Regions from separate parts of the Paucibacter sp. XJ19-41 genome, predicted to be linked through region 2. Evidence: predicted binding sites of a transcription regulator. Region 2 holds the regulator's gene; the other holds the start of a gene.

Region 1 (5,903 bases), on a different contig from region 2:
GATCTGCCTGGTCGACACCGATCCGGCCGCCCCGCACCGGCGCCTGGCCGGCCCGGCCGGCTGCGAAACCCTGCCCGGCGCGGCGCTGCACACGCTGCGTCCGGTCAGCTTCGCCGGCCGCAACTGGGACATCGTGATCTACGCGCCGCAGGGCGGGCCGCGCGAGTCCGGCCGCAGCAGCTGGGCCTTCGCGATGGTGGGCCTGCTGTGCACCGCCCTGCTGGGAGCGTTGCTGCTGACCGTGACCGGCCGGGCGCGCCGCATTGCCGACCTGGTGCAGGAGCGCACGGCCGAGCTGCAGCATGAGGTCGGCGAGCGCGAACGTGCCTCGCGCGCGCTGATCGAGAGCGAACGGCGCTTCCGCAATATCTTCGACAACGTGCCGATCGGCATCATCTTTGCCGACCTCGACGGCATGCCGCAGGAAGCCAACCCGCACATCTGCCGCATGCTGGGCTATACGGCCGAGGAGCTGCTCAGCCGGCGCAGCCTGGCCATCACCCATCCGGACGACCGCAGCGAAGACGTGCGCCTGGCCCGCCTGCTGCTGGCCGGCAAGATCGGCATGTACCGGCGCGAGAAGCGCTATCTGGCCAAGGACGGCCGCATCGTCCATGGCCGCGCGCTGGTCAGCCTGCTGCGCGACGCCAAGGGCGAGCCCTATCGGCTGGTCGGCGTGGTCGAGGACATCACCGACCAGCTGAAGATGCGTGAGCTCGAGCATGCCCGCGCGTTGGCCGAGGCGGCCAACCGGGCCAAAAACGAGTTCCTGTCACGCATGAGCCATGAGCTGCGCACGCCGCTGAACGCGATGCTGGGCTTCACCCAGCTGCTGGAGATGGACCGCACGCAACCGCTGTCGGAGCGCCAGCGCGGCTGGGCTGCCCAGGTCCAGCAGGCCGGCTGGCATCTGCTGGAGATGATCAATGACACGCTGGACCTGTCGCGCATCGAGTCGGGCTCGATGAAGCTGGATTTGCAGCGCCAGAACCTGGCCGAGCTGCTCGACGATGCGCTGGCACTGATCGAGAAGCCGGCCGGCCAGCGCGGCATTGCCATTCACAAGGCGCTGGATCCGCAGGCGCTGCACGCGCTGGGCGACGCGACCCGGATCCGCCAGGTGCTGACCAATCTGCTCAGCAATGCCGTCAAGTACAACATCGAGGGCGGCAGCATCACCATCGGCACGCAGCGGGTCGATGCGCTGAGCGTCGAGCTCAGCGTCAGCGACACCGGCCTGGGGCTCAGCCCGGCCCAGCTGGCCGCGCTGTTCCAGCCCTTCAATCGCCTGGGCCGCGAGCACAGCGGCACCGAGGGCACGGGCATCGGCCTGGTGATCTGCAAACGTCTGGCCGAGCTGATGGGCGGCGCCCTGACGGTCAGCAGCGTCGAGGGCCGGGGCTCGCGCTTCGCGCTGCGCCTGCCGGCCGCGACCGAGGCCGGCCCGGAGATCGGCGCCAGCGCGGCGCCGGTCGCCGAACCCGCGTATGCCGCGCCCCGGCGGGTGGTCTATATCGAGGACAACGCCACCAATGTCGAGGTGATGCGCGGCATCCTGGCGCAGCGCCGACAGATCCGGCTGGAGGTTCATGCCGATGGCCGCAGCGGCCTAGCCGCCGTGCTGGCCGATCCGCCCGATCTGCTGCTGCTGGACATGCAACTGCCCGACACCACCGGCCTGGCCCTGCTGCAGGCCTTGCGCGCCGCGCCGCAATGCGCGGCGCTGCCAGTGGTGGCGGTGTCGGCCAATGCCCTGCCCGACCATATCGAGCGCACCCGCGCCGCCGGGGCCCAGCACTACCTGACCAAGCCGGTCGAGGTGCGCGAGTTGCTGGATCTGCTGGACGAGTTGCTGGGCGGCATCGGGCCGCAGGCAAAATAAGAACCTCCCGCCAACCGTATTCAAGGTCCCGCCGCTCATGAGTTCCAACGCACTGGCCCCTGCCCCGTCCACCGCCCTGCTCGCCGCCGACTCCCGCTCCGCACGCGCCAGCGGCCAGTACCTGAGCTTTCGCATCAGCGCCGAGGAATACGGCATCGACATCCTGAAGGTCCAGGAAATCCGCTCCTACGAGGCCCCGACCCGGGTCGCCAACGCACCGGCCTTCGTCAAAGGCGTGGTCAATCTGCGCGGCGTGATCGTCCCCATCGTCGATCTGCGCCTGCGCCTGGGTCAGGCGGCCGAGTACAGCAGCTTCACGGTCGTGATCGTGCTGAATGTCTGTAACCGGGTGGTCGGCATCGTCGTCGACTCGGTCTCCGATGTGCTGGAACTGAAGGCCGACGAGATCATGGCCGCTCCCGAGGTCGGCTCGGCCATCGATACCCGCTTCGTCACCGGCCTGGGCAAGGTGGCCGAACGCATGCTGATACTGCTGGACATCGAAGGCATGGTTGGCAGCCCGGATTTCGGCCTGATCGACTGAGGCCAAGCTCCACATGTTAGTACCCGCTTACGCGGGGATTGTTCATGAATATGAACTGCAGCATTGACCCCAGCGGTTTAGCACTCTTTTGTGGGGAGTGCTAATATTGGCCCCGTTGGAGCCATGGGCTCCGTTTGGCTGAGGACATTCAATGACCACACCTACCGCACTGGCTGTTCGTGACCCCTGGGCTCTGCTGCCCTCGCTGGGCAATCTGGATGCCTACATCACGGCCGTGAACCGCCTGCCGATGCTGACCCCGGAGGAGGAGCTGTCCTTCTCGCGTCGCCTGCGCGAGCACGGCGATCTGGAGTCCGCCGGCCGCCTGGTGCTGTCGCATCTGCGTCTGGTCGTGTCGATCTCGCGCCAATACGTCGGCTATGGCCTGCCGCAAGGCGACCTGATCCAGGAAGGCAATGTCGGCCTGATGAAGGCGGTCAAGCGCTACGACCCCGAGCAGGGCGTGCGCCTGGTCAGCTATGCCATGCACTGGATCAAGGCCGAGATCCACGAGTACATCCTGAAGAATTGGCGCATGGTCAAGGTCGCGACGACCAAGGCCCAGCGCAAGCTGTTCTTCAATCTGCGCTCGATGAAGCACAGCCTGAAGGAAGACGCGGCCGAGGGCCAGACGCACCGCAATACGCTGACCGAGGCTGAGCTTGAGCATGTTGCGCGCGAGCTCAACGTCAAGCGCGAGGAAGTGCTGGAGATGGAGACGCGCCTGTCGGGCGGCGATGTGGCCCTGGAGCCGCAGACCGACGACGACGGTGAGAGCTTTGCGCCGATCGCCTATCTGGCCGACGACAGCCAGGAGCCGACCCGGGTGCTGGAAGCCCAGGCGCGCGACGACCTGGCAGGCAATGGCATCAGCCGCGCGCTGGCAGTGCTAGATGACCGCAGCCGCCGCATCGTCGAGGAGCGCTGGCTCAAGGTCAACGACGACAGCTCGGGCGGCATGACCCTGCACGAGCTGGCGGCCGAGTACGGCGTGTCGGCCGAGCGCATCCGCCAGATTGAGGTGGCGGCGATGAAGAAGATGCGCAAGGCGCTGGCCGAGCCCGCATAAGCGACTTAACCGCCCTATCAAAAGGCCCCTGCTCGCAGGGGCTTTCTTCATTCAGGCCTTCTCGGCCAGCAGCAGCTTCAGGTCATCGGTCAGCGCCTGGGCACCGGAACCATAGCGCGAGAACACCCGCACCCGGCCCTGAGCATCGAACAGAAAGCTCGCTGCGGTGTGGTCCATCGTGTAGGAGCCTTCGGTCTTGCCGGGTACCTTGGCGAAATAGATCTTGAATTCCTTGGCCACCGCCTTGGTCTGCTCCTCGCTGCCACGCAGCGCGACAAAGCTCGGGTCGAAGCTGGCAAGATAGGCTTTCAGCAGCGCTGCGGTATCGCGCTCCGGATCGACCGTGACAAAGATGCCCTGCACCCGGTCGCCGTCCGGGCCCAGCGCCTTCTTGACCTGGGCCAGCTCGGCCATCGTGGTCGGGCAGACATCGGGGCACTGCGTGAAGCCGAAGAACACCACCAGCACCTTGCCCTTGAAATCGCCCAGCGTGCGGGGCTGGCCGTCCTGGTCGCTCAGATTGAGCTGGCGGGCATATTCGGCACCGGTCAGGTCCACGCCCTTGAAGGCCGGCTTGGCGGTGTTGCCGAAGCCGAGCTGGTCGCAGCCGGCCAGCAGCAGGGATGAGGAGACGGCGGCGAGACCGAGCAGGAGGTGGCGTTTGTTCATGACAGCAGGGGCATCAGGTAATGGTCCAGCAGGAGCGCTGCGAACAGCAGCGACAAATGCCAGATCGAGAAGCGGAAGGTGGCACGCGCCAGCTCGTCCGAGTAGTGGCGCCAGAGTTTCCAAGCATAGCCACAGAATCCCAGGCCCAGCACGACGGCCGCCACCAGATAGATCCAGCCGCTCATGCCGGTCAGAAAGGGCAGCAGGGTCGCGGCCAGCAGGATCCAGGTGTAGAGCACCACCTGCAGCTTGGTGTAGTCGGCGCCATGGGTGACCGGCAGCATCGGCAGGCCGGCTTTCGCATAGTCCTCGGCGCGGTACAGGGCCAAGGCCCAGAAATGCGGCGGGGTCCACAGAAAGATGATCAGGCACAGCATCAGCGCCTCGGGACCGACCTCGCCGCGCAGCGCCGCCCAGCCCAGCACCGGCGGCATCGCGCCCGAGGCGCCGCCGATCACAATGTTCTGCGGCGTCGCCGGCTTCAGGATCACCGTGTAGATCACCGCGTAGCCGACAAAGGTCGCGAAGGTCAGCCACATCGTCAGCGGGTTGACCCAGAACCACAGGATGGCCGAGCCCAGCGCGCACAGCACGGCCGAGAACGTCAGCGTCTGCGCCCGGCTCAGCTGTCCCTTGGCGGTGGCGCGCCAGGCGGTGCGCTTCATCTTGGCGTCGATCTGCTCCTCGATCAGGCAGTTGAAGGCGGCCGCCGCGCCGGCCACCAGCCAGATGCCGGCGGTGGCCGCCAGCATCACGCCCCATTGGGCGCTGCTGGGCATGCCGGGCACGGCCAGGGCCATGCCGATGACGGCGCAGAACACGATCAGCTGCACGACGCGGGGCTTGGTCAGCTGATAGAACTGCTGGAAGCGCGAGGCCGGCAGCGCGGTAGAGGAGGCTTGGGTCATGGCGAGGGTCGGGCCGCCTGAGACAGGCGTGCCAGCATAAAACTCAGCAGTGTCAACAAGGCGGCCGCGCCGCCGGTATGGGCCAGGGCCGCGACGATGGGCCAGTCCAGCACCACATTCGACAGCCCGCTGATCAGCTGCCAGACGGCAACCAGGAGCAGGCGGCGCGACCAGCGGCGTGCATCGGCGGAACCACCATGCCACAAGCGCCAGGCCAGCAGGCCCAGCACCACGAAGACGATCAGCGCACCAATGCGATGAACCATGTGGATGGCAGTCAGGGCAGCAAAGGGCAGCCAGGCGCCATCAGCCCCGACACCGAGCTCGCGCCACAGCGTGAAGCCCTGCCCGAAGTCCATCGCCGGCCACCACTGGCCGGCATGGCATTGTGGGAAGGCGTCGCAAGCCAGCACCGCGTAATTGGTGCTGACCCAGCCGCCCAGCGCCACCTGGGCGATGGACAGTGCCAGCAGCAGCCAGGCCGCGCGCCGCAGGCCGGCGCTCAGCAGCAGCGGCTTGTGCTGATAGCCCTGGGCCTGCCAGGCCAGCAGCATCAGCAAGCCCATGCCGCCCAGCAGATGCAGGGTCACGATCGCCGGGAACAGCTTCATCGTCACGGTCAGCGCGCCGAACGCGCCCTGCATGCAGACCCAGACCAGGGTCAGAGTGGCCCACCAGGGCGAGACCTGCAAGTTCTTGGCTCGCCAGCTCATGATGCACAGCACCAGGATCAGGAAGCCGACGCCGCTGGCCAGATAGCGGTGGATCATCTCGACCCAGGCCTTGCCGTGCGTGACCGGGCCGGTCGGCATCGCGGTCTGCGCCGCATGG
Region 2 (5,903 bases):
GGCCGAGGACAGGCGTTCGCCGCCCAGCATGCGGGCGATCTCCTGCACCCGGGTCTCGCCGGCAATGGCCTGCACCTCGCTGGCGGTGGTGCCGGCGCGCAAGGCCTTGGAGACCAGGTAGTGATGGTCGGCGCAGGCGGCCACCTGGGGCAGGTGGGTGACGGCCAGCACCTGGCGCTCGCGGCCCAGCTGCTTCATCAGCCGGCCCACGGTCTCGGCCACCGCGCCGCCGACGCCGGCGTCGATCTCGTCGAAGATCAGCGTGCCCGCGCCGTCCTGCTCAAGCTGGCTGGTCGTCACCGCGATCGCCAGCGCGATGCGGGAGAGCTCGCCGCCCGAGGCCACCTTGGCCAACGGCCGCGGTGTGCTGCCGGCATGGCCGGCCACCATGAATTCCACCGATTCAAGGCCGAAGCTCTGCGGCTGGTCTTGCGCCAGCAAGGCCACCTCGAAGGCGCCGCCGGCCATGCCCAGCTGCTGCATCGCCTGCGTGACGGCGGCGGCCAGCTGGGGCGCGGCCTTGCCGCGTTCCTGGCTGACGCGCCTGGCCTCGCGCTCGAAGGCACTGCGGGCCGCAGTCAGACTTTTCTCCAGCGCGGCCAGATCGCTGGCCTCGTCCAGCGCCGCCAGCTCGGCCCGCCATTGCGAGAGCAGGGCCGGCAGCTCTGCCGGTGGGCGGCGGTAGCGCCGCGCTAGGCTCATCCAGGCCGACAGGCGCTCGTCCAGTTCCTGCAGCCGCTCGGGCTCCAGATCAGCGCCGTGCAGATAGGTGGACAGGGTGTGTGCCGCATCGCGCAGCTGGGCCTGCGCGCCCTGCAGCGCCTCGACCGCCGGTGCCAGGCGCGTGCTGTCGTAGTCCAGCACCTGCTGCAGCTTGTCCAGCGCCTGCTCGGTCAGGCTCTCGGCACTCTGTTCGGCCTCGCCGGAGCCGCCTTCGATGGCCTCCAGCGCGGCTCGCGCGCCCTCCATCAGCGCGGCGGCATGCGAGAGACGCTGGTGCTCGCTATTGAGCTCGTCCCACTCGTGGGCGCCGGGCGAGAGCTTGGCCAGCTCGTCGATCTGCCAGGCCAGGCGTTCGCGCTCGCGGCCCAGCTCGCCTGAGCGGGTCTGCGCGGCCTCCAGCCGTTCGCTGAGCAGCTTCCATTGCGCATAGGCCTGGCCCAGCGGCGCGCTGTCGAGGCCGGCGAAAGCGTCCAGCAGCGCGCGCACCGAGGCCGGGCGGGTCAGGCCTTGCCAGGCATGCTGGCCATGGATGTCGAGCAGGCTGTCGGCCGTCTCGCGCAGCTGGGCCACGGTGGCCGCGCTGCCATTGATCCAGGCGCGGCTCTTGCCCTGGGCATCGATGACGCGGCGCAGCAGCAGGCTGTCGCCCTTGTCGAAGCCGGCCTCGTCCAGCCAGCTGTTCAGACGGGCCGGGCAGTCGAATTCGGCGCTGATCTCGGCCCGCGCCGCGCCTTCGCGCACCACGCCGGCGTCACCACGGCTGCCCAGCGCCAGCTGCAAGGCATCGACCAGGATGGACTTGCCGGCGCCGGTTTCGCCGGTGAGCACGGCGAAGCCGCCGGCGAAGTCGAGCTCCAGCTCCGGCACGATGACGAAATCGCGCAGGCTCAGTCGGCGCAGCATCAGGACACTCCCTCGTACCAGCGCAGCTTGCGGCGCAAGGTCGCGTAATAACTCCAGCCCTGCGGATGCAGAAAGCAGACCTTGTGGGCCGAGCGCCGCACCGTGATGCGGTCGCCGTGCAGCAGGCTGGCCAGGCTTTGCATATCGAAATTGACGCTGGCATCGCGGCCGGCCACGATCTCCAGCCTGACCTCGCCGGTATCGGGCAGCACGATGGGGCGGTTGGACAAGGCATGCGAGGCAATCGGCACCAAGACCCAGCCGGCGATGCTGGGGTGCAGGATGGGCCCGCCCGAGGACAGCGAGTAGGCGGTCGAGCCGGTGGGCGAGGCGACGATCACGCCGTCGGCCCGCATATTGGCAACGAACTCGTCGCCCACATCGACCTTGATCTCCACCATGCTGGCCGTCGCGCCCCGGCTGACCACCACATCGTTGAGCGCCAGGCCCGAGAAGATCACCTCGCCGTCGCGCCAGACCGCGCCTTCCAGCATTGCGCGCTGCTCCATCTCGAAGTCGCCGGCCAGTATCGGCGCCAGCGCCTCGCGGAATTTCTCGACCGAGATGTCGGTGATGAAGCCCAGCCGGCCCTGGTTGATGCCCACCAGCGGCGTGCCGTAGCGGGCCATCTCGCGGGCAAAGCCCAGCATCGTGCCGTCGCCGCCGACGACGATGGCCAGGTCGCAGCGCGCGCCCATCTCCTCGTTGGACAGGGCTTCGAAGTCGGTAATGCCGGTATTCAGCGCGGTGTCGCGCTCCAGCGAGACATCCAGCCCCAGGCCGGTCACGAAGTCGGCAATTTCCTCGAGTACCGGGCGTATACCCCGGGCCTGATGCTTGCCCACGATCGCGACATGTTGAAAACGCTTGGCCATGCGCAGAATTACACCACAGCGATGTGAACACACGCTGACTCGGGCGCGGTAGTCCGTACAATGAAAACCATGCTCGACGAGCGCTCCAAATCACTGCTGAAAACCCTGGTCGAACGCTATATCGCGGACGGCCAGCCCGTGGGTTCGCGCACGCTGTCCAAGGCCTCGGGCCTGGAGCTGAGCCCGGCGACGATACGCAATGTGATGGCCGACCTGGAGGAGCTGGGTCTGATCGCCAGCCCGCACACCAGCGCCGGCCGCATCCCGACCGCGCGTGGCTACCGGCTGTTCGTCGACACCATGCTGACGGCCCAGCCCGCCTCCATCGTCGGCGCCGACCTGCGGCCCATCGAAAGCTCGCAGCTGCAGCCCGACCAGCCGCAGCGCGTGATCGCCAGCGCGGCCCAGCTGCTGTCCAATCTGTCCAGCTTTGTCGGCGTCGTCACCGCGCCGCGCAAGCCCAGCGTGTTCCATCACATCGAGTTCCTGCGCCTGGGCGAACGCCGGGTGCTGGTCATCATGGTCTCGCCCGACGGCGATGTGCAGAACCGCGTGATCTTCACCGCGCAAGACCTGACCCAGCCCGAGCTCGCCGAGGCCAGCAACCGGCTCAATGCCCACTATGCCGGCCTGAGCCTGGAGGCGGTGCGCGAGCGCATCAAGAGCGAGGTCGATGCGCTGCGCGGCGAGATCGGCCGGCTGATGAGCGCGGCCGTGCAGGTCGGCACCGAGGCGCTGGAGCACGAGGAAGAGCGCGTCGTGATCTCCGGCGAACGCAATCTGCTGACGATGCAGGACTTCAGCAACGATATGGGCAGCTTGCGCCGCCTGTTCGATGTTTTCGAGCAGAAGACCCAGCTGATGCGCCTGCTCGATGTCTCCAGCCGCGCCGAGGGTGTGCGCATCTATATCGGCGGCGAGAGCCAAGTCGTGCCCTTCGAGGAGCTGTCCATCGTCTCCGCCCCCTACGAGGTCGACGGCCAGGTGGTCGGCACCCTCGGCGTGATCGGCCCGACCCGTATGGCGTACGACCGCATGATCCAGATCGTCGACATCACCTCGCGGATGGTGACGAACGCGCTGTCGCAGAAGTAGACGAACAGGCCGCGCAGCGCATCGGGCAGAGGTCGCGACCGCGCCTATACAATGCGCGGTTTCCGGTGCAAGGCCGGTATTCCCCCAGGGGGCCGTTAGCTCAGTTGGTTAGAGCAGAGGACTCATAATCCTTTGGTCGCAGGTTCAAGTCCTGCACGGCCTACCAAAAATAAATCAATCAGGACAAGGGCTTGCGTGCAGGTTGGCGCGTTGGTCCAGTTCTGATTGGACCCCGAATCGGACCCCGGATGGGGTTCGGCGGGGTTCGCTGCTAGAGGGTCAGCGCCTTGATTTCCGCCACCGCTGCCGCGTGACCGGCTTGTGTCAGTCGGTATCCCGCCTTGGCATCTCCATGAGCGAGCTTCTCGACATGGAGGTCACGCAGGCGATTGCGGACCGTACCGGGGCTGCGGCGGCTCAGGCTCTTAAGCACCGAGTCCACAGGCGTCACGTCCGGATAGTGGCTATGCAAAAGGATCAGGATTTCAGCCTTCACCGGAACATCGGCGTGAATGAGCCGCGTGCCGGCGATCTCCTCGACAAGCGTGCCGACGGGAGCCTGCACCAGCGCGATCAACGCCCCGGCTGCCTGCATTGAGATGCCCGTGGCATGGCGAAGCAGTTCGGCCGTTATCCAGGCCGCACCTTGGTGGGCATAGGCCAAGTCGTGGCTGTTCGTATCAACGTCGTTCTTGTGTGCGATGTTTCGCTTGTTGCGGAAGGTGTACATCGAGCGCGCAACGCGAGCCGCGCAGATACGGAGCCCTTCGTGCAACGCGGTGTTCTCGACCTTCTTGCCAAGGTAGTCATCGACACTCGGCTTTGCCTCGAATGTCCCGGTGTCGATGAACTGAAGGCACTGAACGAATGTCTCCACGAACTTCCCGGGGCCGGCGCGCTCAAGTGTTCGAGTCGCACAGTCGCGTCGAATCTTCACTAGATCGGCAGCCAAATCGGCAGACAGAGTAGGGCCGAGCAGGCCCTTCAGCGCATCTGCGAGGCGGGCCTCATCCACGGATCATTGCCTCCACGCGCTTGATGCCTTCGTGGCTGACCTTGTAGAGCTTGCGCGCTTGCTGGCTGCTGCCGCTCTTCTTGAGTTGCAGCATGAGCATCGGCTTCTGGTTCTTCATCTGGTCAATCGCGTCGGTGATGTTCGCGAGCTTGTGTCCGAGGTGCGTCAACTCTTTGTTGGCCTGGGCTGCGTTGAAGCTCTCGGCCGCCTCACAGACTTGCAGCCAGTAGCCAACCACCAGCGCTTTCTCTGCATTGGTCTTGGGATTGGCTGCGGCGTAGAGCTCCGCGAACGTGCCGTAAGTCGCTGGGCTCTTCGGCGTCGCATCCGCACCACCTGACTCGGGCTCGTTGCCGGCCGTAGGGGCGGTGTCCGCCGCAGGGGACGCGGCATGGGGTGCGGCGCGACCGCCAGCGAACTTCGGGTTGATCCCGAGCAGGCTTGCGATGTACGTCAGGACGCGCATCTGGGCTTCTTCGTCGAGCGGCGCAAGCGCGCCGTGGATGGCCTGGATGGCGCCGAATTCCTTTGCTGCGTCAGAGCTCATAACTAATGACTCCTGTGGATGATATTCGATCATTTTATGAGTCAAATCATTCGTGTCAATGGGTCATGTTTTATCGAATATGTGCCGGGGAATCTTCTGGGTGCTCGGTTGCCTTGGGCCCCATTGTTCATCGGGGATAGCCACAAGGGGTCGAGGCGATGGGAAGATTCTTGCGGCCAAATTCAGGCTTTGCGGTGAAAGAAGGGTACCCAGTCGGGTTCCGCTTGAGGCGGTTTACCCTTTTCGCCTTTCCTTGCCGCCGTGGCGGCGGCCCAGGCAGGGCGCAGCGTCTCCAAGATGGACACAGGCTGGGCGATCAGGCGTCAGTCCAGATCAGGGGGCAGCGGGCCGGAATTCGCGTGGCTCCTGAGCGCAGAATGCTCGAGTCCGAGCCCGAGCCCGATCACATCTCAGCTTTGCTTTGCCGCGCGGTCGAGTGAGCCGCCACAGCGAAACGGCCGTCCGGCACGCTCGAGCGTGACCTGCAAGGGCGAAGCGTCTACGCTGAGGGCGCCGCGACGGCTGACCCGGCTGTCATTCTTCCGAATAGGCTTGTCCTCCCTGCCGGCGTGCTATGTCGATATGGATGCCGGTCATTCGTCGATGGGATGCGAGGCGCCCCCTCAGGTGGGCGCGCCGAGCGTTCAACTGAACAGGAGTGAAGACATGCCATACATCGATGGTTTCGTGATCGCGGTCCCCACCGCCAACAAGCAGCAGTTCATAGAGCACGCGCGTCATTTCG

The links. Region 2 encodes HrcA, which represses chaperone genes, less so after heat shock. Its sites were predicted from a motif close to TTAGCACTCNNNNNNNNNGAGTGCTAA; they were not measured.
Region 1: rpoH (RNA polymerase sigma factor RpoH) is a predicted target of HrcA. The motif match lies at 2,504-2,530, and genes of this name have one in related genera.

Annotation. Positions count from the first base shown of each region.
Region 1 covers NZ_JAQOWX010000018.1:23,314-29,216, forward strand. The annotation lists gene PO768_RS06875 (CHASE domain-containing protein) at 1-1,882, shown strand, start outside; gene PO768_RS06880 (chemotaxis protein CheW) at 1,920-2,426, shown strand; gene rpoH (RNA polymerase sigma factor RpoH) at 2,578-3,495, shown strand; gene PO768_RS06890 (SCO family protein) at 3,547-4,164, opposite strand; gene cyoE (heme o synthase) at 4,161-5,072, opposite strand; gene PO768_RS06900 (COX15/CtaA family protein) at 5,069-5,903, opposite strand, start outside.
Region 2 covers NZ_JAQOWX010000144.1:4,041-9,943, reverse strand. The annotation lists gene recN (DNA repair protein RecN) at 1-1,626, opposite strand, end outside; gene PO768_RS25175 (NAD kinase) at 1,626-2,501, opposite strand; gene hrcA (heat-inducible transcriptional repressor HrcA) at 2,571-3,596, shown strand; tRNA gene PO768_RS25165 (tRNA-Ile) at 3,686-3,762, shown strand; gene PO768_RS25160 (hypothetical protein) at 3,868-4,611, opposite strand; gene PO768_RS25155 (hypothetical protein) at 4,604-5,158, opposite strand; gene PO768_RS25150 (DUF1428 domain-containing protein) at 5,825-5,903, shown strand, end outside.